Regions from separate parts of the Pseudoduganella sp. R-32 genome, predicted to be linked through region 2. Evidence: predicted binding sites of a transcription regulator. Region 2 holds the regulator's gene; each other region holds the start of a gene.

Region 1 (5,122 bases), 1.9 Mb from region 2:
TCAGGATGTGCGGCACGTTCAGGTTATTCCACTCATCCCACACCCAGAAGCCGATGCCCACGCCGCCCGTCAGCATTTCGGCTGCGACGATGACCAGCCATGCCGTGCCGATGGCGAGGCGCACGCCGGTCAGCATGTAAGGCAGCACGGAAGGCAGCAGTATCCTGGTCGCCACCTTCCATTCGGACAGGTTCAGCACACGCGCCACGTTCAGGTAATCCTGCGGCACGCGCTGCACGCCGACGGCGGTGTTAACGATCATGGGCCAGATCGAACAAATGAAGATGGCCCAGATCGCGGCTGGATCGGCCGCCTTGAACACCAGCAGGCCAATCGGCAGCCAGGCCAAGGGCGATACGGGCTTCAGCAAACTGATTAAAGGGCTGAACATGCCGTACAAAAAGCTGAAGCGTCCGATCAGGAAGCCAAGCGGAATACCCACCAGCGCCGCCAGGCCGAAGCCCAGCGCGACGCGGCGCAGCGAGGCCAGGATGTTCCAGCCAATGCCCTGGTCATTCGGACCCTTGCGGTAGAACGGGTCCGAGAACAGCTTCACCGCCTCATGCCAGGTCTCCAGCGGAGTGGGAAAGCCTGCGTTGCGTACCGCCAGGATTTGCCAAGCCAGCACCAGCAGCGACAAGCCAAGCAGCGGCGGCAGTACTTTCATGACAAAGGGCCGCAGCCGCCCACCTTCCGGCGCCAGGTGCACGCCTTTCGCCGCCAGCCGCATGCGGCGCGTTGGCCTTCCCGGCACCGCGGGCGCCGGTTGCACTGATGCTCCCGCCTTCCCAGCCTGTCCTGCCGGCGCAACGTCCACCTTCATATCGATTGCCCGCCCCACGCCAGCCGCGGCCAATGCGGCTGCAGCTGCTTCCCGCGCAGCGTCCTGCGCGGTCAGTGCGCCGTGTGTGCCAGGCGTGCCCGCGCCGGCCCCGTCTATCGTTCCGTACATAGCACTCATAAGGCCTCCCTTCACGCTCTGATCTTGAACGAATCAGCATAGGCCTTGGGATTCTTGCCGTCCCAGGTCGTGCCGTCGATCATCTTTACGCTGCGCAGGGGCGACTTTGGTACGCTCACCTTCGCCATAGCCGCGCCGTCCTTGTACACATCGATCTGGTTGATTTGCGTGGCAACTGCCAGGTAATCCGGCTCCGCCTTCAGCAAGCCCCAGCGCTTCTGTTGCGTGAGGAACCACATGCCGTCGCTGAGGTATGGGAAATTCACCGCGCCGTCATTGAAGAACTTCATGTAGTTCGGATCGTCCCAGGTTTTGCCCAGGCCATTCTGGTAGCGGCCCATGATGCGCTGGCCAATCACATCGACCGTCGTGTTGACGTAGGATTTGTCGGCAATGGCTTCCGCCATCTTCACCTTGTTCGACAGGGACGCATCAATCCAGCGTCCAGCATCCAGCACCGCAGCGATGAGTGCGCGTGCAGTATTGGGATACTTCTTCACCCACTCCGCGCTGGTACCCAGCACCTTCTCCGGATGGTCACGCCAGATGTCCTGCGTTGTCGTGGCCGTGATGCCGACGCCATCCACAATCGCGCGGTGGTTCCATGGCTCGCCCACGCAAAAGCCATCCATGTTCCCGATCCGCATATTGGCGACCATCTGCGGCGGCGGCACCGTAATGACCTTGGCGTCCGTCATCGGGTTGATGCCATACGACGCCAGCCAGTAATACAGCCACATCGCATGGGTGCCGGTCGGGAACGTCTGTGCGAAGGTGTACTCGCGCTGGTCGGTGCGCATCAGCTTCGCCAACGAAGCGCCATCGACTGCGCCTTTGTCGGACAGTTTCTTCGACAGCGTGATCGCCTGGCCGTTGTGATTGAGGTTCATCAGTACGGCCATGTCCTTCTTCGGACCGCCAGCGCCCAGGTGGACGCCATACACCAGCCCATACAGCACATGGGCCGCGTCGAGTTCACCGTTCACCAGCTTGTCCCGCACGGCGGGCCAGGACGCCTCCTTGCTCAAGACGATCTTGATGCCGTACTTCTTGTCGAAGCCCAGCACAGAAGCCATCACGACCGAGGCGCAATCGGTCAATGGAATGAAGCCGACTTTGACTTCTTCTTTCTCAGGCTTGTCGGAGCCTGCAGCCCAGGCGTAATTCGATAAGGCTGTCGCAGCGCCCGCAGCAAGCAGGCGACGACGGGTAAGGCTGAACGTGCGATCCATCTCTATCCCCGGTTTGTAAATAATGGGGATACTGCAAGCGCCGTGCCACCCCGCTTTCAGGGGGAAAGGCGGGGAAATCCAGCACTTTGTTTGTGCGCCGCACCAATTTAGCGCCGTCAACGCACCGGGTGAAGCCTCGGATCGGTGCGCAGGCGTTCGGCCATCAGGTCCACGAAGCTGCGGATGCGGGTCGAGCCCTGACGGCTGTCACGGTGGATGATATGGATAGGCACCGCCGGCGTCGCGTAGTCCTGCAGCACCTCAACCAGCTCGCCTGCATCGAGCAAGACTGCCGCCTGGTAGGACAGCAGGCGCGCGATGCCGAAGCCGCTGCGCACTGCTTCGATGGCAGAGTCGTTATTGTTCACGCCCAGGCGCGGCTTGACGCGCAGCGATTGCGTGCCGGCGCCATTCTGGAAGCGCCAGTCCGGAGGCACGCTGGAGCCGGACGAGGCGACAATGGTGTGCTGCTCCAGCTCCTGCGGCGTGCTCGGCGCGCCATGCTTCTCTATATAGGAAGGCGAAGCGATGATCATGCGCCGCACCTGCCCGACCGGAATGGCGCGCATGCTCGAATCGGGCAGCTCGCCGATGCGGATGCCGACATCGATGCCTTCTTCCAGCAAGTTGGTCACGCGGTCGACGAAGACAGTGGAAATATCCATCGCCGGATAGCGCTGCAGGTAATCGACAATGCCCGGCACCACGTAGATGCGTCCAAACAGCACCGGCGCCGTCACTGTAAGGTGGCCGCGCGGCGCGGCGTTGATGCCGGCAACTGCATCGTCGGCCTCGTCGACTTCCGCGATGATGCGGCGCGCATCATCCAGGTAGCGCTGGCCGGCTTCCGTCACGCGCACATGGCGCGTGGTGCGGTCCAGCAGCCTGGCGCCCAGCCTTTCTTCCAGCGCCGCCACCGCGCGCGTAACGGCGGGCGGCGACATGCCTAGCCGGCGCGCGCCTGCCGCAAAGCCCTGCTCCTCGGCCACGGCCACGTAGACAGTCATCAGGTAAAGGCGGTCCATTTGCGTTTCACCATGAAGTCGATAAAGTGCCGCACGCGCATCGGCATGCGGCTGCGCTGCGGATAGTACATGTAAACGGCCGCATTTGCCGTCACATGGGTCGGCAGCAGGTGCACCAGCCGCCCTTCCGCCAGGTCGCGCTCCACCATGTACAGCGCCAGCTGGCCGATGCCGACCCCGGCGCGCACCGCCTCGACCTCGCCCTCCGCCGTATTGAACGTCGCCACGCAGGGCACGTCCTGGTACACCGTGCCGCCCTGCCCTTTGAGTTCCCACGGAATCACGCGGCCCGTGTTCGGCTGGCGGAAACCGGTGCACCGATGGTGCAGCAATTCTTCCACCGTGCGCGGGGCGCCGTGGCGCTCGATATAGCCGGGCGAAGCGCAGATATGCAAAGGAATCCTGCCCAGCTGGCGCGCAACCAGGTTGCGCTCCGGCGGATTCCCCGCCCTGAAGCCGACGTCGATCTTCGCCTCGGTCAAGTCGGTGAAGTGGTCGTCGAACAGCATGTCGAAATGCGCGCTCGGATACAGCTCCTGGAATTCGCGCAGCAGCGGCGCCAGCACCACCGTGCCCAGCGAGGTAGGCGCGGCGACGCGGATCATGCCGTCAACCGCCTCGCGGCTGTTCTGAACGTGGTCCAGCGCCTCGTCCAGCAAGCGCAGGCCCGGGTTGGCCAGCTCGAACAGGCGCTGGCCTTCGTCCGTAAGACTCAGGCTGCGTGTCGTGCGATGGAACAGGCGCACGCCGAGGTATTCCTCCAGCTGGCGAATCGCCTTGCTGACCGCCTGGGCCGACAGGCCGGCATCGACCGCCGCCTGGCTGAAGCTGCCGGCATGCACGACGCCGATGAACAATGTGATGACGCGGGCCTTATCCATTCATTTACAACCAATAGTTGAAGATCAATCACCTTTACTATGGCTAGTGTAGCAGCTCTCCGAAGCCTAATATGCCCTTCACCAACCACCCACTCTTGAAGGAGCAAGATCATGGCAAACAAAGTCTGGTTCATCACTGGTGCCTCCCGCGGCTTCGGCCTGCTGATTGCCCGCGACGCACTGGCGCGCGGCGACTCCGTGGTAGCAGCCGCCCGCAACCCGCAAGCGATTGTCGACGCCCTTGGCGCGCATCCCCAGCTGCTGCCGCTGCAACTCGATGTGACAAAGGAAGCAGCCGCCGTAGTTGCCACCCAGGCCGCCATCGAGCGTTTTGGCCGCATCGACGTGCTGGTGAATAACGCCGGCTACGGCATCCTCGGCGCCGTCGAGGAGACCTCGGCGGAAGAAGTGCGCCGCAATTACGAAACGAATGTCTTCGGCCTGCTGAACGTGAGCCGCGCGGTGCTGCCGGTCATGCGCCGGCAGCGCAGCGGCCATGTGATCAATATTTCCTCGCTGGGCGGCTATCAGGCGTACTACGGCTGGGGCGTCTACGGTTCCACCAAGTTCGCAGTGGAAGGCCTGAGCGAAGCGATGGCGCAGGAACTGGCTCCGCTGGGCGTGCACGTCACCGTGGTGGAACCCGGCTTCTTCCGCACTGATTTCCTCGACGCCACCTCGCTGGTGGAGACCGCAAGCCGCATCGAGGATTACAAGGACACGGTCGGCGCCATGCGCACCTTCGCCGCCGGCGCCAACCACGCGCAGCCGGGCGATCCGGCCAGGCTGTCGCAAGCCTTGCTGAAACTGGCCGATGCCGCGCAGCCGCCGCTGCGCCTGCAACTGGGCAGCGACGCGGTCGCCCGCGCCTACGCCAAGCATCGGCAGGTCGAGCAGGAGCTGGCGCAATGGAAGGAACTGGCCCTCTCGACGGACTTCGATCAGCCGGCCAGGCAAGCCGCTTAAGTCCCAGGGAGCCTGGTGCCGCAGCTCTTGCAGAAACGCGCCGACTGTTCATGGTCT
Region 2 (5,122 bases):
TGACCTAAGCACATGAGCGCCAGGGAGTAAGCATGCCGTAAGCCGTCCGTGAAACTATTGCCGGCCAATATTTTCAAGGATGAATTGATGCGACAACACACCCGGCGGCTGCTTCCGATCAGTATCTTCTGCCTGGCGCTGGCGACGATGAGCGGATGCGGCGGCGGAAGCAGTTCGGATACGCCGCCGCCTGCAAGCGCACCAGCCGCCTACTGGAAACCTGCGTTGGGCGATACCTGGCAGTGGCAGTTGAAAGGGACGGTCAATACCGCCTATCCGGCAACCGTGTACGACATCGATCTGTTCGATACAGCGCCTGCTACCGTCCAGGCATTGAAGGCGAGCGGCAAGAAAGTGGTCTGCTATTTTTCAGCCGGCAGCTCCGAAAACTGGCGTCCCGACTTTTCCGGCTTTGCGCCAGCCGACATGGGCAAGGACCTGCAAGGTTGGGCAGGGGAGCGATGGCTCGACACGCGCTCGGCAACTGTGCGGAAGATCATGCTTGCGCGGTTGGACCTGGCAGTCTCCAAGGGATGCAATGGCGTTGAAGCAGACAACGTGGACGGCTATGCGAACAACAGCGGCTTCGCCCTTACCGCCGCCACGCAGCTCGATTACAACCGATTCCTGGCAAGCGAAGCGCACCACCGGGGAATGTCCATTGCATTGAAAAACGATACGGATCAGTTGAAGGACCTGGTAGGCGATTTCGATTTCGCCGTCAACGAACAATGCCATGAGTTCGCCGAATGCGAGGGCTACCAGGCTTTCATCGCCAGCGGCAAGCCGGTATTCAATGCGGAGTATGCTGCGCCATACAGCAGCGATCCCGCAGCGCGCGCCAAGCTGTGCGCCGATGCCAACGCCCGCAAGTTCCATACGCTGGTGCTGCCGCTCGCGCTGGACGACAGCTTGCGCTACAGCTGCGAGCCGTGACTACAGCGTCAGCTTGGTCTCGAACTTGGAGCAGTTCATCGCGAACAGGCTCTTGACGTTGATGACGTTGTGGTGCGAGGTGAAAACGCGCCGTGTGAAGGCGCTGTACTCTTCCATCGACTCCACCGTGACGATCAGGTGGAAGTCGAACTCGCCGGCCACTTCGTAGCAGGACATCACCTCGGGCTCGGAACGCATGCGGTGCTCGAACTGCTTGAGGATGTCGGTATTCTGCTTCTCCAGTTCGACCGACACGAATACCGTCAGGGGCCGCCCGGCAAGCGCGCGGTCAACCAGCGCGACAGCCTTGACCAGCACGCCGTCGTTGCGCAGCCTTTCGATGCGGCGCTGGCAGGTCGCGACCGACGAATGCAAGCGCTCCGCGATCTCGCGCAACGGCGTGCTGGCATCTTCTTGCAGGATATTCAGGATGCCCCGGTCGATCCGGTCCAGATCCCTCATGCGAGGTGGCGCAAGGGGTGCGCCCAGGCCGGCCAGCATGGTTCGAAGAAGCGCTCCACCATGGCGGGCGTCACTTCGGCCAGCGTTGCGGGATTCCACTGCGGCTGGTTGTCCTTGTCGATCACCAGGGCGCGTACGCCCTCGAAAATCTCGCCGTGTTCGAAGTTGCGGCGCACCAGGTTGCGCTCCATGCGCAAGCAGTCGGACACGCCCAGCGACGCGCCGCGCTTCAGCAGCTCGTGGGTCACGCTCATCATCAGCGGCGAGCGCAATTCCATTGCCTTCAGCGATTTCTGCGCGAAAGGCGTGCTGTCGCCTCGCAGCGAATCCATGATGGCGGGTACCGAGCCCGCCGAGAAATGCTGATCGATCAGGGCACGCTGCGCTTCCAGTTCGCTGTCGCCGGCGAAGGCGTTGTGCGGGCCGGCAAAGACCGCGACAGCATCGCGCAACGATTTGCCGGGCGTCGACTCGAACAGCTTGGCCAGTCCGGCCAGTTCAGTTTCCGGCACGAAGTAGTCAGCCAGGTCGAGGTAGAGCGCATCCGCGGCGCCGACCGTCAGCCCGGTGAGGCCGAGCCACATGCCAAGCTGGCCCGGCGCATGCGACAGGAAGTGACTGCCGCCCACGTCGGGAAACAGGCCGATGTTCACCTCGGGCATCGCCATCCTGGTACGGCCCGTGACGATGCGCACGCCGCACTCCGGCCCGCCCTGCGCGATGCCCATGCCGCCGCCCATCACCACGCCATCCATCAGCGCCACATAAGGCTTGGGGTAGAAATGGATTAAATGGTTCAGCGCATATTCTTCGGTGAAGAAGTCCTCCAGCAGCGCGCTGCCGCCTTGCGTATTGCCGCGGCCGACGTCGTGGAAGAAGCGGATATCGCCGCCTGCGCACAGCGCGCGTTCGCTGCTGCTGCGCACCACGACCGCCGCCACCGACGCATCGTCGCGCCATGCCAGCAGCGCCTGCGTCATCGCGCGCACCATGTCGAGGGACAGTGAATTGAGGGTCTTGGGGCGGTCCAGCGTGATGAAGCCGGTACCGTTGGAGAGTTGGGTGTGTACGTGTTCGCTCATGCAAATATTCTAACGCACACTGGTCGCAAAAAAGGGCGCCAATTGCGCCCTTTGGTGTGCTGCACGGCCAGTCCTTTACATGGCGGTGGGTGGTGCCTCATACGTATCCGGGAAATGCTTGATGGCCGCATGACTGTGGTTCTGCACACGGTCCTTGTATTTCATGACCTGGCGATCCAGTTTATCAATCAGGGTATCGATGGCGGCGTAAAGGTCTTGCGACAGGCTTTCGACGTAAACAGTTTTGCCAGACATGCGCAGGTTGATTTCGGCTTTCTGGCGTTTCTCTTTCTCGGTGAGGTTATCTACAGTCAGGATGACAGCAATATCGATTACTTGATCGAAATGGCGCTTGACTCGTTCCAGCTTGTTCTGCACGTACTCGCGAATGGCTGGGGTCACTTCGACATGATGTCCACTGATGGTGAGATTCATACACACTCCTAAAGATGATGTCGCTCTCGAGTTCGTGCACGCCGAAACGCACAGAGGAACCCATGCACTGCACTACAACGATTTGCGGAGGCTAACTGGAGGGATCTTCAACGCTTCTCGATATTTGGCAACAGTCCGTCGCGCAATCACCATGCCTTGTTCACCCAGCATGTCCGCAATCTTACTGTCGGATAAAGGATTTTTCGGGTCTTCTGCTCCTGTCAATTGCACGATCAGTGCCCGTATCGCAGTCGAGGAAGCCTCCCCCCCGGCTTCGGTCGCGACGTGGCTACCAAAGAAATATTTCAACTCAAACATGCCATGCGGGGTGAGCATATATTTTTGAGTTGTTACGCGAGAAATAGTGCTCTCGTGTAGTCCCAGTGTATCAGCAATTTCACGCAACACAAGGGGTCTCATGGCCACTGCGCCATGACTGAAAAAGTTCTTTTGTCTTTCTACTATCGCTTCCGCGACGCGCAGGATCGTGTCGAAGCGCTGGCGCATATTCTTGATCAACCACTTGGCCTCCTGCAGCTGGCCATTCATCTGCGACTCGCTCTTGCCTTGCTTGAGCAGGTTGGCATACAGCGCGTTCACGCGCAGGCGCGGCACCACGTCGTTGTTCAGGGTGACGATCCAGCCGCCGCGGCCCTTTTTCACGATCACGTCCGGCACCACGTAGTCTGACTCGCCTGACGCAAATTCGGCGCCCGGATGCGGGTTGCACTGGCGGATCACGCACTGTGCTTCGCGCAAGTCTTCATCGTCGCAGTCGAGCGCTTTCTTCAGCTTGGTGAACTCGCGCTGGGCGAACCAGGTCAGGTGCTTCTCGACGATGGTCAGCGCCATGCGGCGCGTCACCAGCGGCACGCCGGGCATGCGCCTGATCTGCAGCGCCAGGCATTCGGAGGCATTGCGTGCGGCGACGCCGGGCGGATCGAAGCTTTGCAGCAGCACCAGGCTGCAGCGCAGGTCGTCCAGTTCGATTTCCAGCTCGGGCGGCAGGCGCTCGTGGATTTCTTCCAGCGGCTCTTCCAGGTAGCCGTTCTCGTCCAGCGCATCGATGATCAGTTCCATCAGCGCGCGGTCGCGCGGCTCCTGCACGGTGACGCGCATCTGCTCGAGCAGGTGTTCGCGCAGCGTGCAGCCGGAAGCTTCCAGTTGCGGGCGGCTGTCTTCGTCGTCGGCGGATTTGCTGCCGGCGCTGGCGCTCCAGTCGGCGTCGTCGCTGCCGTTGCCGGCTTCATGGTCGCCGCCTTCATAGGTATCGCTTTCGCCGGCAGCGGCCGGGGCTTCGCCGCCCTCGCCTTGCGGGCCTTCAGCCGAAGGCGTGGCGGGAGCTTCGGTGCCATTGCCGTTGCCCTGGCTGATGGCGCCATCGGCCAGCAGCCGTACCGAGTGGTCGAGCGGGTCGTCAAGGCGCTCCAGCATGGGATTGTCGCCAAGCAGCTGTTCCAACTCCTGGTGCAGCTCCAGCGTGGACAGCTGCAGCAGGCGGATGGATTGTTGCAGCTGCGGCGTCAGCGCCAGGTGTTGCGAGGTTCGCAGTTGCAGTGTTTGTTTCATGGCCTTCGTTTACATGCGGAAGTGTTCGCCGAGGTAGACGCGGCGAACGGATTCGTTGGCAATGATGTCGTCCGGGCGGCCCGAGGCCAGCACGGCGCCCTGGTTGATGATGTAGGCGCGGTCGCAAATGCCGAGGGTCTCACGCACATTATGGTCGGTGATCAGCACACCGATATTGCGCTCCTTCAGGAAACGCACAATACGTTGGATTTCGATCACGGCGATCGGATCCACGCCGGCAAACGGTTCGTCGAGCAACACGAAGCGCGGGTTGGTGGCCAGGGCGCGCGCAATTTCCACGCGGCGGCGCTCGCCACCCGACAGCGACAGGGCCGGGTTCTCGCGCAGCTTCTCGATTTGCAAGTCGGCCAGCAGCGATTCCAGGCGCTGCTTGATTTCCGCCTTGGGCAGAGGCTTGCCGTCCACCTTCTGCAGTTCCAGTACGGCACGAATGTTTTCTTCCACCGTCAGCTTGCGGAACACCGAAGCTTCCTGCGGCAGGTAGGACAGGCCCAGCGTGGCGCGCTTGTGGATCGGCAGGCTCGACACGTCGGTGCCGCCGATATCGATGGTGCCTGCATCGGAAGCCACCAGGCCGACGATCATGTAGAAAGAGGTAGTCTTGCCGGCACCGTTGG
Region 3 (5,122 bases), 1.1 Mb from region 2:
CCGATATGAAACCTTCGGCGCGATGGCTGCCGACTTCTTCTCCACAGGCCAGGCGCAAGAGGCCCGCTTCGTGGCGCCCGGCGCACCACGCACGGTGACAGCCGGGCTGCGCATCAATTACTAGAACTGGTACTGGGCGCTGACGCCCATCACCCAGTTGCGTCCGGGAGCGGCTTCGTAATAGCGCTTGTTGCTGTCGCCGACAATCACCGAACCGATGTAACGGCGATCGGCCAGGTTGTTCAGGCGCGCAAATTCGCTGATGCGCCATCCGCCTGTCGACTGCTTTGCGACCACACGCGCATTCAGGATGCTGTAGCCAGGCGCTGGCTTGTCGGCATTCGCATCTTCGGCATACACGCTCGCCACCGAAAGTGATTCCAACGCTGCAGTGAAGTGCTCGCCGCTGGACTTCCATGCCAGTTCGGCAAACAGGCTGGCGCGCGGCACGCCAGGCAAACGGGCGCCTTCACGCACGCTGCCAAAGGGCTTTTCGTAAGTCGCCTTCAGCAAGGTGGCTGCCACGCGCCCGCTGAAGCCAGCCCCCAGCTTGCTGTCCAACGATACTTCGGCGCCCTGGCGCAGGGTTTCGCTGGCGTTGCGGTAGCTGGTGCGGCCGCCACTCGAAGCATCGACCACCAGTTCATCGTGCGTGCGCACCTGGAACAATGCGGCATCGATTCGGGTGTCGCCGGCACGTGCCTTGATGCCTGCTTCGATGTGTGTGCTGCGCGCTGGCCGCAACTGGAAGTTGAAACCGGCACCGGTGCCGGAATAGAACAGCTCATTCAAGGTTGGCGCCTCGAAGCCGCGCGCCGCCGTCGCATACAGGTTCACCGCCGGCGACAGCTTGTACAAAACTCCCAGCAGGGGCGTAGTCCGGCTGTAGCGCAGGGCGCCGCTGTCATTGCCATTGCCCAGGAAATGGTCGTCCACTGATACTCGCATGCGGCTGTGGCGCAGGCCCGCGGTGAACTGCCAGCGTTCGCCCTGCCATTCCGTTTGCAGGTAGGGATCGGTGTTCGACACCACGTCGTTCTCGTCGCGCCGCAGCTTGCCCTGCACGCCGAACGTATTGCCGATGAAATTCTCATACCCCTTGCGGTCATCGCTCGATCGGCCGTACTCGACGCCCACCGTGGTCGTCAGCCTGCCGCCGGCAAGTTCGCGCATGTCCTGCCAGTTGATGTCGGTGCCGTAGAAATCGCGGTCGAAGTCGACCACTCCGCCCGAATGGCTGGCCGGCGCCTGGAAGCCTTTGGAAAACGCCTGGAACTGCGTCACGCGGCGATTGCCGCCCCACAGGCCGACGTGCAGCCGGCCTGACTCGAAGCGCTGGTCCCAGCTGGCGCCTCCCTGCTGGTGGTCAATGCTCTTGCGGGTGTTATAGCGCTCCGCCAGCGTGCGCTTGGGTACTTGCGTGTCGGTGGCATCGATTTCGCCGGCACGCGGGTCGCGTTGCCAAGTGGCCCAGGTTACGCCCAGCGGGTCTTGCGTGTCCTCCTGGCGCAGACCGTTGGCGACCAGCACCAGCTTCGCACCGGGTAGCGGCTGCATGGTCAGCTTGGCCATCGCCTGGTCGCGGCGGGCGGCGCTGTGGTCGCGGTAACCATCGGTATCGAAGCGCGAGGCATCCAGCACATAGCCTATGCCGGCAGCGCTTCCTTGCGCATTCAGGTCGGTCTTGCGCAGGCCGTCGCTGCCAGCGGCAAAGCTGGCTTCCACCGTCGGCGCACCTTCGCCGTCGCGGGTAAAGAGCTGGATCACGCCGCCGGCATGGTTGCCGTAGATGGCGGAGTAGGGGCCGCGCAGCACCTCGATGCGCTCTGCCATGTCCAGGTTGAAGGTAGCGGCCTGGCCTTGGCCGTCCGGCATGCTGGCCGGGATGCCATCTGTGATCAGGCGCACGCCGCGCACGCCGAAAGCCGACCGGGCGCCAAACCCGCGCGAAGAAACCTGCAAGTCCTGTGCGTAGTTCTGCCGGTTCTGCACCACCACGCCTGGAACGGCGGCCAGGGACTCCGAGGCATTCACGCGCAACTGTCCGTCACGGATGTGCTGTGCATCGAGCACGTTGATCGCGGCCGGCAGGTCGAAGCTGGAATGCTCGACGCGGCTGCCGCTGATGACGACAACGTCGGCGATCGCAGCGCCTTCCGGCGTGGCTTCGGCCGACGCAGCATGCGCCAGCATGGGGGAAAACAGGCTGGCCAGCAGGGCGGCGATGGCGTTCAAGCGAATGGGGTTCATGTTCAGTCTCCTCGGATCGGTTCAGCGTGCCCGCTGCGCGGGTCTCCCGATCACATAAGCAATATGCCTGCCAAGCCAACGACAGGCCGCACGTTTGCTGGCATATCGCTTGCATAACTAACGGGCACACACCATACCAAAGGAGACATCATGAAGGCAAACCCGGTCGCAGCATTGTGTGCTGCAGGCGCCGCCAGCCTCGCTTTTGCCGCGCCATTCGCCTATGTGCCGAACGAGAAGTCCGGCACCATCAGCGTCATCGATACCGCAACCGATAGCGTGGTACGCCAGTTGAATGCCGGAAAACGGCCGCGCGGCATCGGCATTGATCCGGGCGGGCGCCAGCTTTTTGTCAGCGATGCCTCCAGCGGCAGCCTGCTGGCCATCGACAGCATGGCGGGCAGCAGCGTAACGCTGGCGCTGGGGCGCTCGCCGGAGGGCGTCAGCGTCTCGCCGGACGGCAAGCTGGTGGCGGTAGCCGTGGAAGAGGGCAATAGCGTGGCGCTGTTCGATGCCGTCACCCACGCGCGGCTGGCGGATATCCCGGTGCAAGGCCGCAATCCGGAGCACGCAGTCTTCAGCCCGGACAGCCGCTACCTCTATGTCAGCGCCGAGGAGGCGGAGCAGGTCGACGTGATTGACGTGGCGCAGCGCCGCCAGTCCGGCTCCGTCGCGGTAGGCCTGCGCCCGCGCGGGATCGGCTTCGCGCCCGATTCCAGCCGGGTGTACGTCGCGTGCGAGATGGCGAATGCAGTGTACGTGATCGACCCGGCCACGCTGCGCACGCTGGCCACCATTCCCGCCGGACGCAATGCAAACGGCATCGCCGTCCACCCGGACGGGCGTAGCGTGTACGTCTCCAACGGGATGGACGGCAGCGTGATGCGAATCGATACCGCCCGCAATGAAGTGACCGCCACGATTGCAGTCGGCAAGCGTCCCTGGAATATGGCGATCACTCCGGACGGCAGCAAGCTCTATGTCGCCAACGGCCGCTCCAACAAAGTCTCGGTGATCGATACCGCTACCGCACGCAAGGTGGCTGATATCCCGGTCGGCGAACTGCCCTGGGGCGTGGTGATCCGTTGATTTGCGCAACAGTTGTTCAAGTTTGGAACAGTTGTTGTTGCGCGGTGCTTCGGCCAAGGAGCAAAAGCCGCTGGCACGGCAATTGCGAATAAGGCAGTACCCACAACCACTCAATATAGAGGACGACATGAATCTCGCCGACATCAGCAAACTGGGCGTCGCCAATCCCTTCAAGACCCGTTACGATAACTTCATCGGCGGCAAATTCGTCCCGCCGGTCAAAGGCGAGTACTTCGCCAATATCACGCCGATCACCGGCCTGCCTTTCTGCGAGATCGCACGCTCCACCGCCGAGGATGTCGAGCTGGCGCTGGACGCCGCGCACGCAGCCAAGGCTGCATGGGGCAAGACTTCGCCGACCGAGCGTGCAAATATCCTGAACAAGATGGCTGACCGCATGGAGCAGAACCTGCAGCTCATCGCGACCGCTGAAACCATCGACAACGGCAAGCCGATCCGCGAAACGATGGCGGCAGACATTCCGCTGGCGATCGACCATTTCCGCTACTTCGCCGGCTGCATCCGCGCCCAGGAGGGTACGGTGGCGCAGGTCGACTCCGAAACCTATGCATATCACTTCCATGAACCGCTCGGCGTGGTCGGCCAGATCATTCCATGGAACTTCCCGATCCTGATGGCGGTATGGAAGTTGGCCCCTGCGCTGGCCGCCGGCAACTGTGTCGTGCTCAAGCCAGCCGAGCAAACCCCGGCCTCCATCATGGTGTTGCTGGAGCTGATCGGCGACCTGCTGCCGGCTGGCGTGCTGAATGTGGTGAACGGCTTCGGCCTGGAAGCGGGCAAGCCGCTGGCTTCGAGCAAGCGTATCGCCAAGGTGGCCTTCACCGGCGAAACCGGCACCGGCCGCCTGATCATGGGCTATGCGGCGCAGAACCTGATCCCGGTCACTCTGGAACTGGGCGGCAAGTCGCCCAACATTTTCTTCGAAGACGTGATGTCGGCTGACGATGCCTTCTTCGACAAATGCCTGGAAGGCTTTGCCATGTTTGCGCTGAACCAGGGCGAAGTCTGCACCTGTCCATCGCGCGTGCTGATCCAGGAATCGATCTACGAACGCTTCATCGAGCGTGCGCTGAGACGCGTGGCAGCGATCAAGCAAGGCAACCCGCTGGACCACGGCACCATGATCGGCGCCCAGGCTTCGCAGGAGCAGCTTGAAAAGATCCTGTCATATATGGACGTCGGCCGACAGGAAGGCGCGCAACTGCTGGCGGGCGGCGAGCGCCAGGTGCTGGCCGGCGACCTGGAAGGCGGCTACTACGTGCGTCCAACCGTATTCAAAGGCGACAACACCATGCGCATCTTCCAGGAAGAGATCTTCGGCCCGGTGGTATCGGTCACTACCTTCAAGGACGAAGACGAAGCGCTGGCGATTGCCAACGACACCCTGTACGGACTGGGCGCTGGTGTCTGGAGCCGCGACGGCAGCCGCGCCTTCCGCATGGGCCGCGCCATCCAGGCCGGCCGCGTCTGGACCAACTGCTACCACCTTTATCCGGCCCACGCTGCGTTCGGCGGCTACAAGCAGTCGGGCATTGGCCGCGAGACCCACAAGATGATGCTCGACCACTACCAGCAGACCAAGAACCTGCTGGTCAGCTACAACCCTAACGCGCTGGGCTTCTTCTGAGGCAGGAAAGGCGGGGCGAAGCATGGACAACGCAATTGCCAGGGTCACAGCGACCGCACCGGCGCTGGAATTCATCGACCAACTGCACCAGCAGCACGGCCCGATCATGTTTTTCCAGTCGGGCGGCTGCTGCGA
Region 4 (5,122 bases), 150 kb from region 2:
GCGGCCAGCAGCATGTCGGCCTTTTCCTTGATCGGCACTTCGCGCCAATCCTTCTTGAAAGGCGTCTGCCATGCGACTTCGCCCACGCCTTTGACCGGCGCCAGTTGCACCGGCGAGGCCTGCAGGCGCGCGTTGGCGCGTGCAATGGCCACTGCCTGGCGCGCGGCGTCGGCGACGGCGTCGACTGTCAGCGCGTTGGTGGCGGCGAAGCCGTAGGCGCCATTGGCGATCACGCGCACGCCGACACCGGTCGATTCGGTGTTGACGATGTTTTCAACGCGCGTGTCGCGGGTGGTGATGAACTGGTTCAGGTAGCGGCCAATGCGCACGTCGCAGTAGCTGGCGCCGGCCTTGGTGGCGGCGTTCAGCGCGGCGTCGGCGAGTTCTTTCTTGAACTTGCGGGCCATCGGGTTCATCAGGTCTTCGGCGGCGATGGCGTTGCCGAAGACGGGGACCAGCATGGTGCCGCCGGCGGCAGCGGCGACTTTCAGGAAGGATCTGCGTTCCAATGTGTTGCTCCATTTTTAAACCGGTAAAGCAGTGTCAGACCCACAGGGTCTGACACTTTGTGGCGCGGCGGCTGCGCTCTTCGGTTTCCTATACAGCGTCAGACAAAGAGGTGAAGTTGAAGTCCCGCACCTTCATGGCCGGAATCAGCAGCTGGAATTGCGACTCGTCGCCGGCCAGCACTTCCGGACGGCCCAGTTCCTCGATGTTGTTCAACATCGTCACCGGGCTTTCATTGAATCGGAAGTTCTTCACCGGGTGCTTGATCTTGCCGTTCTCGATGTAGAAAGTGCCATCGCGGGTCAGGCCGGTCAGCAGCACGGTTTGCGGATCGACCATGCGGATATACCAGGTACGGGTCACCAGGATGCCCTTCTTGGTCGAGGCAACCAGTTCCTCGGTCGACTTGGAACCGCCGGACATGATGATATTGCCCGGTTGGCCTACAGCGCGCTGGCCCTGTTTCTTGCCCCAGAACGGCGAGTAGTTCAACGAAGCGATCTTGCCGTTCTTGATGATGTCCATGCGCTCGCGCGCCAGCAAGGTCTGGTTATCCCATGGCAGCACAGGAATATCCTTATCCCACGGGTCGGCCCACACGTTCACCTGCTCGTCGAACAGTTTTTCGCCCATGCGGTTGCCGCCGCCCTTCTTGGCCAGGAAGCTGCGGCCCTCGTCGGCCGAACGCGCGTCGAAGCTGCTGAACATGAACGCCAGCAGGTCGGAAGTCGCGGCAGGTTCCAGGATCACCGTATAGCGGCCAGGCTCCAGCGCCTTGGCTTCTGCCGAGCGGATCGCCTTCTCCATCGCCACTTCGGCCGCTGCGCGCGGATCGAAGCGATTGACGTCCTGAGCATCGCGGCGCACCCAGCCCGAACCGCGGCCGTCTTCGGTCCGCACGGTGCAGGTGAAGTCGATGCCGGTCTGCGACTGGTGGCCGAACACGCCGCGCGAGTTGGCGACTGTCTCGAACGAGGACTGGTCGGTAAAGAAGCCCGCAGCGACCAGGCCCTTCTTCTTGCAGGCCTCGATGCTGTAAGCCGCCACCTGCGCGCGGTACTCAGGATTGATCGCGTCGGTCGACTTGCTGAAGGTGTCGGAGCCCTTGAACGCCTGCTTGTCCGGCGTCGGCATGAACTCCGGATTTTCCGGCGCCAGTTTTGCCAGTTCTTCCGCGCGCTGCACGGCTTTCGCCAGCGACTTGTCGTCAAACTCGTTGATGACTGCCGTGCCCTGCTTCTTGCCGAAGGCGACCGCCACGGACAGCTGGGTATTTTCCACCAGGCCGGCAGTCGACACGGCATTGCGCGCATAGCGGATATTGCCGGTGCGGCTGCCGTTGATGGTGACGATGCACTCATCGGCTTTGCTCAGCGACATGACCTTGTCGGAGATGCGCTTGGTCTCTTCCTGATTCAGGATCTTCATTCGTAGTCCTTTCGCCTTAGCCGATCTTGCGTGCAGTGTTGATCACGTTGATGCCGTTGAATCGCGAAGTTGACGAACCGTGCGACACCGCGCTCACCTGCATCGGCTGGCCTTTGCCGTCGAAGAAAGAGCCGCCCATGCGCCAGTCGCGCTCATCGCACATGGCGGTGCAGGCGTTCCAGAACTCCTGGGTATTCGACTGGTAAGCCACGTCTTCCAGCATCTGGCCGATCTTGCCGTCCTTGATCTCGTAGAACATCTGGCCGCCGAACTGGAAGTTGTAGCGCTGCTGGTCGATCGAGAAGGAACCGGCCCCCACGATGTAGATGCCCTTCTTCACGTCTTTCACCAGTTCGTCCGGGGTCATCTTCTTCTTGCCAGCCTTGAGCGAAACGTTAGGCATGCGCTGGAACTGCACATTGCTCCAGGAGTCCGCGTAGGAGCAGCCGTGCGATTCTTTCTCGCCGATCACCGCCGCCTGGTCGCGCGTAGCCTGGTAATTCACCAGGATGCCGTCCTTGATGATGTCCCACTTCTTGCACTTGACGCCTTCGTCGTCGTAGCCGACCGCCCCCAGCGAACCCTGGATGGTTTTGTCTGCCTCGATGTTGACCAGGTCCGAACCGTACTTGAATTTCTTCGACTGCTGCTTGTCCAGGGTCGCGAAGGAAGTGCCGGCGAAGTTGGCCTCGTAGCCCAGCACGCGATCGAGTTCGGTCGGGTGGCCGACGGATTCGTGGATGGTCAGCCACATATGTTCCGGCGACAGCACCAGGTCGTACTTGCCCGGCTCGACCGACTTGGCGGTCAGCTTTTCCTTGGCCTGGCGGCCGGCGGCCTTCGCATCCTCGACCAGGTCATAGGTACGGTTGTACAGCGTGGCAACGCCGCCCGCTGCCTTGATCTTGTCTTCCTTGCGGCCGTCCAGGTATTCATAGCCCATGCCGACCGGGGTGCCCAGGTCGGAACGGCTGCGGAACTTGCCGGTCGACTTGTCAACGGCCGTGGCGAAGAACGGCACCCACAGGCGATGCAGGTCCTGGTCGATATAGGAACCGTCGGTGGAAGCGAAGTACTTCTGCTGGTTAACCTGGAACAGCAAGGACTGGATGAACGAAGCGCCGGCTTCCAGCGCGCCCTTGTTGGCGGTGATCAGCAGGTCGGCCTTCTCCTTGATCGGCACGGTGCGCCAGTCCTTCTTGATCGGGGTCGCCCACGACACTTCGCCCACGCCCGGCGTCGGCGCCAGCTGCACGCCGGCTGCCTGCAGCTTGGCGTTCGCCTTGGCGATGGCGACCGCCTGGCGCGCCGCGCCGGCCACGCCGTCCGGCGACATGTCGCTGGTGGCGGCAAAGCCGTAGGCGCCGTTGGCGATCACGCGCACGCCCACGCCAGCGGATTCGGTATTGGTGACGTTTTCGATGTTCAGGTCACGGGTCGTGATGAACTGGTTCAGGTAGCGGCCGATGCGCACGTCGCAGTAGCTGGCGCCGGCCTGGGTGGCCGCGGTCAGCGCGGTATCTGCCAGCATCTTCTTGAACTTCACTTCCACGGGCTTTACCAGCTCGTCGGCCGCAATGGCGCGGCCAAAAGGCATCATCATGGCAGCCATTGCACCGCCGCTCATGTTGAGGAATGCACGTCGTTCCATAGTCTCTCCAGGGTTATCGTTTTTACCTAAGACAGCTTGCAGGGATCAAATCGTACGCAATTTTTATGCCATTGTGTAAAGCTTGTACAAAGCTGAAACATATCCGCAAAAAGTGTCCGGGCAGTGTCCGCACACCGTCCGCGCGGACACTTGACCGGGCGGCCAGCTTGCACGATCATCAAGTCCCGGGCGACCGGAGCCGCTGCGTCGCCTGCCCAACGAAAAAAGGAGACTCCTGAATGAAACAGTACGTCCTGGCCGGCCTGCTGGCCGTTGGCTTTACCGGTTTTTCCGGCGTTGCACTGGCAGATCCTGCCCTGAAAGCTGCAATCGCCAGCCCTACCCGCAACGCGGACAACGTCAAACGCGACCAGTACCGCCATCCTTACGAGACCCTGACCTTCTTCGGCATCAAGCCGAACATGACGGTGGTCGAACTGTCGCCGGGCGGCGGCTGGTACACCGAAATCCTGGCCCCTTACCTGCGCGACCAGGGCAAGCTGATTACCGCCGGCTCCAGCCCGCAATCGGCCGACGAACGCGTGCGCAAGTCGGCTGAACGCTTCCAGGAGTTCCTGGCCAAGCAGCCGGGCCGCGACAAGGTGGTGCTGGGCGCCTTCGAACCGGGCAACGGCGTATACACTTACGCGCCGAAAGGCAGCGCCGACATGGTGCTCACGTTCCGCAACATCCATAACTGGATCGGCACCGGCGACGAGAACATGAAGAAGCTGATGGCCAGCATCTACGACACGCTGAAACCAGGCGGTATCTTCGGCGTGGAAGAACACCGCCTGCCGTCCGCCATGACCCAGGATGCCAAGGCCAGTACCGGCTATATGCACGAAGCCTATGTCATCAAGATGGCCGAACAGGCCGGCTTCAAGCTGGTGGCAAAGTCTGAAGTCAACGCCAATGCCAAGGATGACGCCAACCACGAGAACGGGGTGTGGGCCTTGCCTCCGACCTTCACCAACAAGGACAAGGACCGCGCCAAGTACGCTGCCATTGGCGAGAGCGACCGCATGACGCTGAAGTTCGTCAAGCCGCAGTAATCAGTGCTGAAAAAGCTGCAACGCTCTGCCGCCGGCTTGCTGCTGGCGGCAGCATCCACCCTGGCCAATGCGGGCGACGCGGCCAATGCGCCGCTGATGCGCTTCGTCCTGCCCTCGGTCACGCCTGGCTCCGAGGTACAGGTCACCTACTTTCACCTGCTGCTGCGCCTCGCGCTGGAAAAGACCGACGGCCCCTTCTCCATCGAGTTCTATCCCCACGAACTGACCAGCCCGCGCCGCGCCCTGGAACTCAAGCGCAATGGCGTCATCAACATCATGTGGGACGGCACCAACGCCGAGCGCGAACGCGACCTGCTGCCGATTCGCATCTCCCTGGTGCGCGAGCTGAACGATTACCGCGTCTTCATGATCCGCAAGGAGGATGAAGCCCGCTTCCGCGAGGTTCGCAGCCTGGGCGACCTGCGCAAGCTCGTTGCCGGCGCGGGCGTCAACTGGCCTTCGGTGGATGTGTTGCGCCACA

The links. The regulator sigma-54, encoded in region 2, starts transcription at its own class of promoters, with help from an activator protein. The targets are predictions, from matches to a motif close to TGGCANGNAANCTGCTTT.
Region 1: the regulator sigma-54 is predicted to act here: its motif matches at 2,224-2,241, upstream of ACN9MU_RS27395 (CmpA/NrtA family ABC transporter substrate-binding protein).
Region 3: the regulator sigma-54 is predicted to act here: its motif matches at 2,349-2,366, upstream of ACN9MU_RS31220 (beta-propeller fold lactonase family protein).
Region 4: the regulator sigma-54 is predicted to act here: its motif matches at 3,640-3,657, upstream of ACN9MU_RS04035 (TldD/PmbA family protein).

What each region holds. Positions count from the first base shown of each region.
Region 1 covers NZ_CP183987.1:5,992,072-5,997,193, forward strand. Annotated here, with positions in the region: gene ntrB (nitrate ABC transporter permease) at 1-730, opposite strand, end outside; gene ACN9MU_RS27395 (CmpA/NrtA family ABC transporter substrate-binding protein) at 973-2,193, opposite strand; gene ACN9MU_RS27400 (LysR family transcriptional regulator) at 2,310-3,218, opposite strand; gene ACN9MU_RS27405 (LysR family transcriptional regulator) at 3,200-4,099, opposite strand; gene ACN9MU_RS27410 (oxidoreductase) at 4,211-5,065, shown strand; gene ACN9MU_RS27415 (ion transporter) at 5,062-5,122, opposite strand, start outside.
Region 2 covers NZ_CP183987.1:1,026,684-1,031,805, reverse strand. Annotated here, with positions in the region: gene ACN9MU_RS04830 (DUF4272 domain-containing protein) at 1-16, shown strand, start outside; gene ACN9MU_RS04825 (endo alpha-1,4 polygalactosaminidase) at 88-936, shown strand; gene ACN9MU_RS04820 (Lrp/AsnC family transcriptional regulator) at 937-1,398, opposite strand; gene ACN9MU_RS04815 (enoyl-CoA hydratase/isomerase family protein) at 1,395-2,480, opposite strand; gene hpf (ribosome hibernation-promoting factor, HPF/YfiA family) at 2,556-2,915, opposite strand; gene ACN9MU_RS04805 (RNA polymerase factor sigma-54) at 2,988-4,484, opposite strand; gene lptB (LPS export ABC transporter ATP-binding protein) at 4,494-5,122, opposite strand, start outside.
Region 3 covers NZ_CP183987.1:6,819,275-6,824,396, reverse strand. Annotated here, with positions in the region: gene ACN9MU_RS31230 (TonB-dependent receptor) at 1-124, shown strand, start outside; gene ACN9MU_RS31225 (TonB-dependent receptor family protein) at 121-2,250, opposite strand; gene ACN9MU_RS31220 (beta-propeller fold lactonase family protein) at 2,401-3,339, shown strand; gene adh (aldehyde dehydrogenase) at 3,467-4,987, shown strand; gene ACN9MU_RS31210 (DUF779 domain-containing protein) at 5,010-5,122, shown strand, end outside.
Region 4 covers NZ_CP183987.1:878,783-883,904, reverse strand. Annotated here, with positions in the region: gene ACN9MU_RS04045 (TldD/PmbA family protein) at 1-509, opposite strand, end outside; gene ACN9MU_RS04040 (TldD/PmbA family protein) at 598-1,935, opposite strand; gene ACN9MU_RS04035 (TldD/PmbA family protein) at 1,952-3,586, opposite strand; gene ACN9MU_RS04030 (class I SAM-dependent methyltransferase) at 3,826-4,641, shown strand; gene ACN9MU_RS04025 (substrate-binding periplasmic protein) at 4,645-5,122, shown strand, end outside.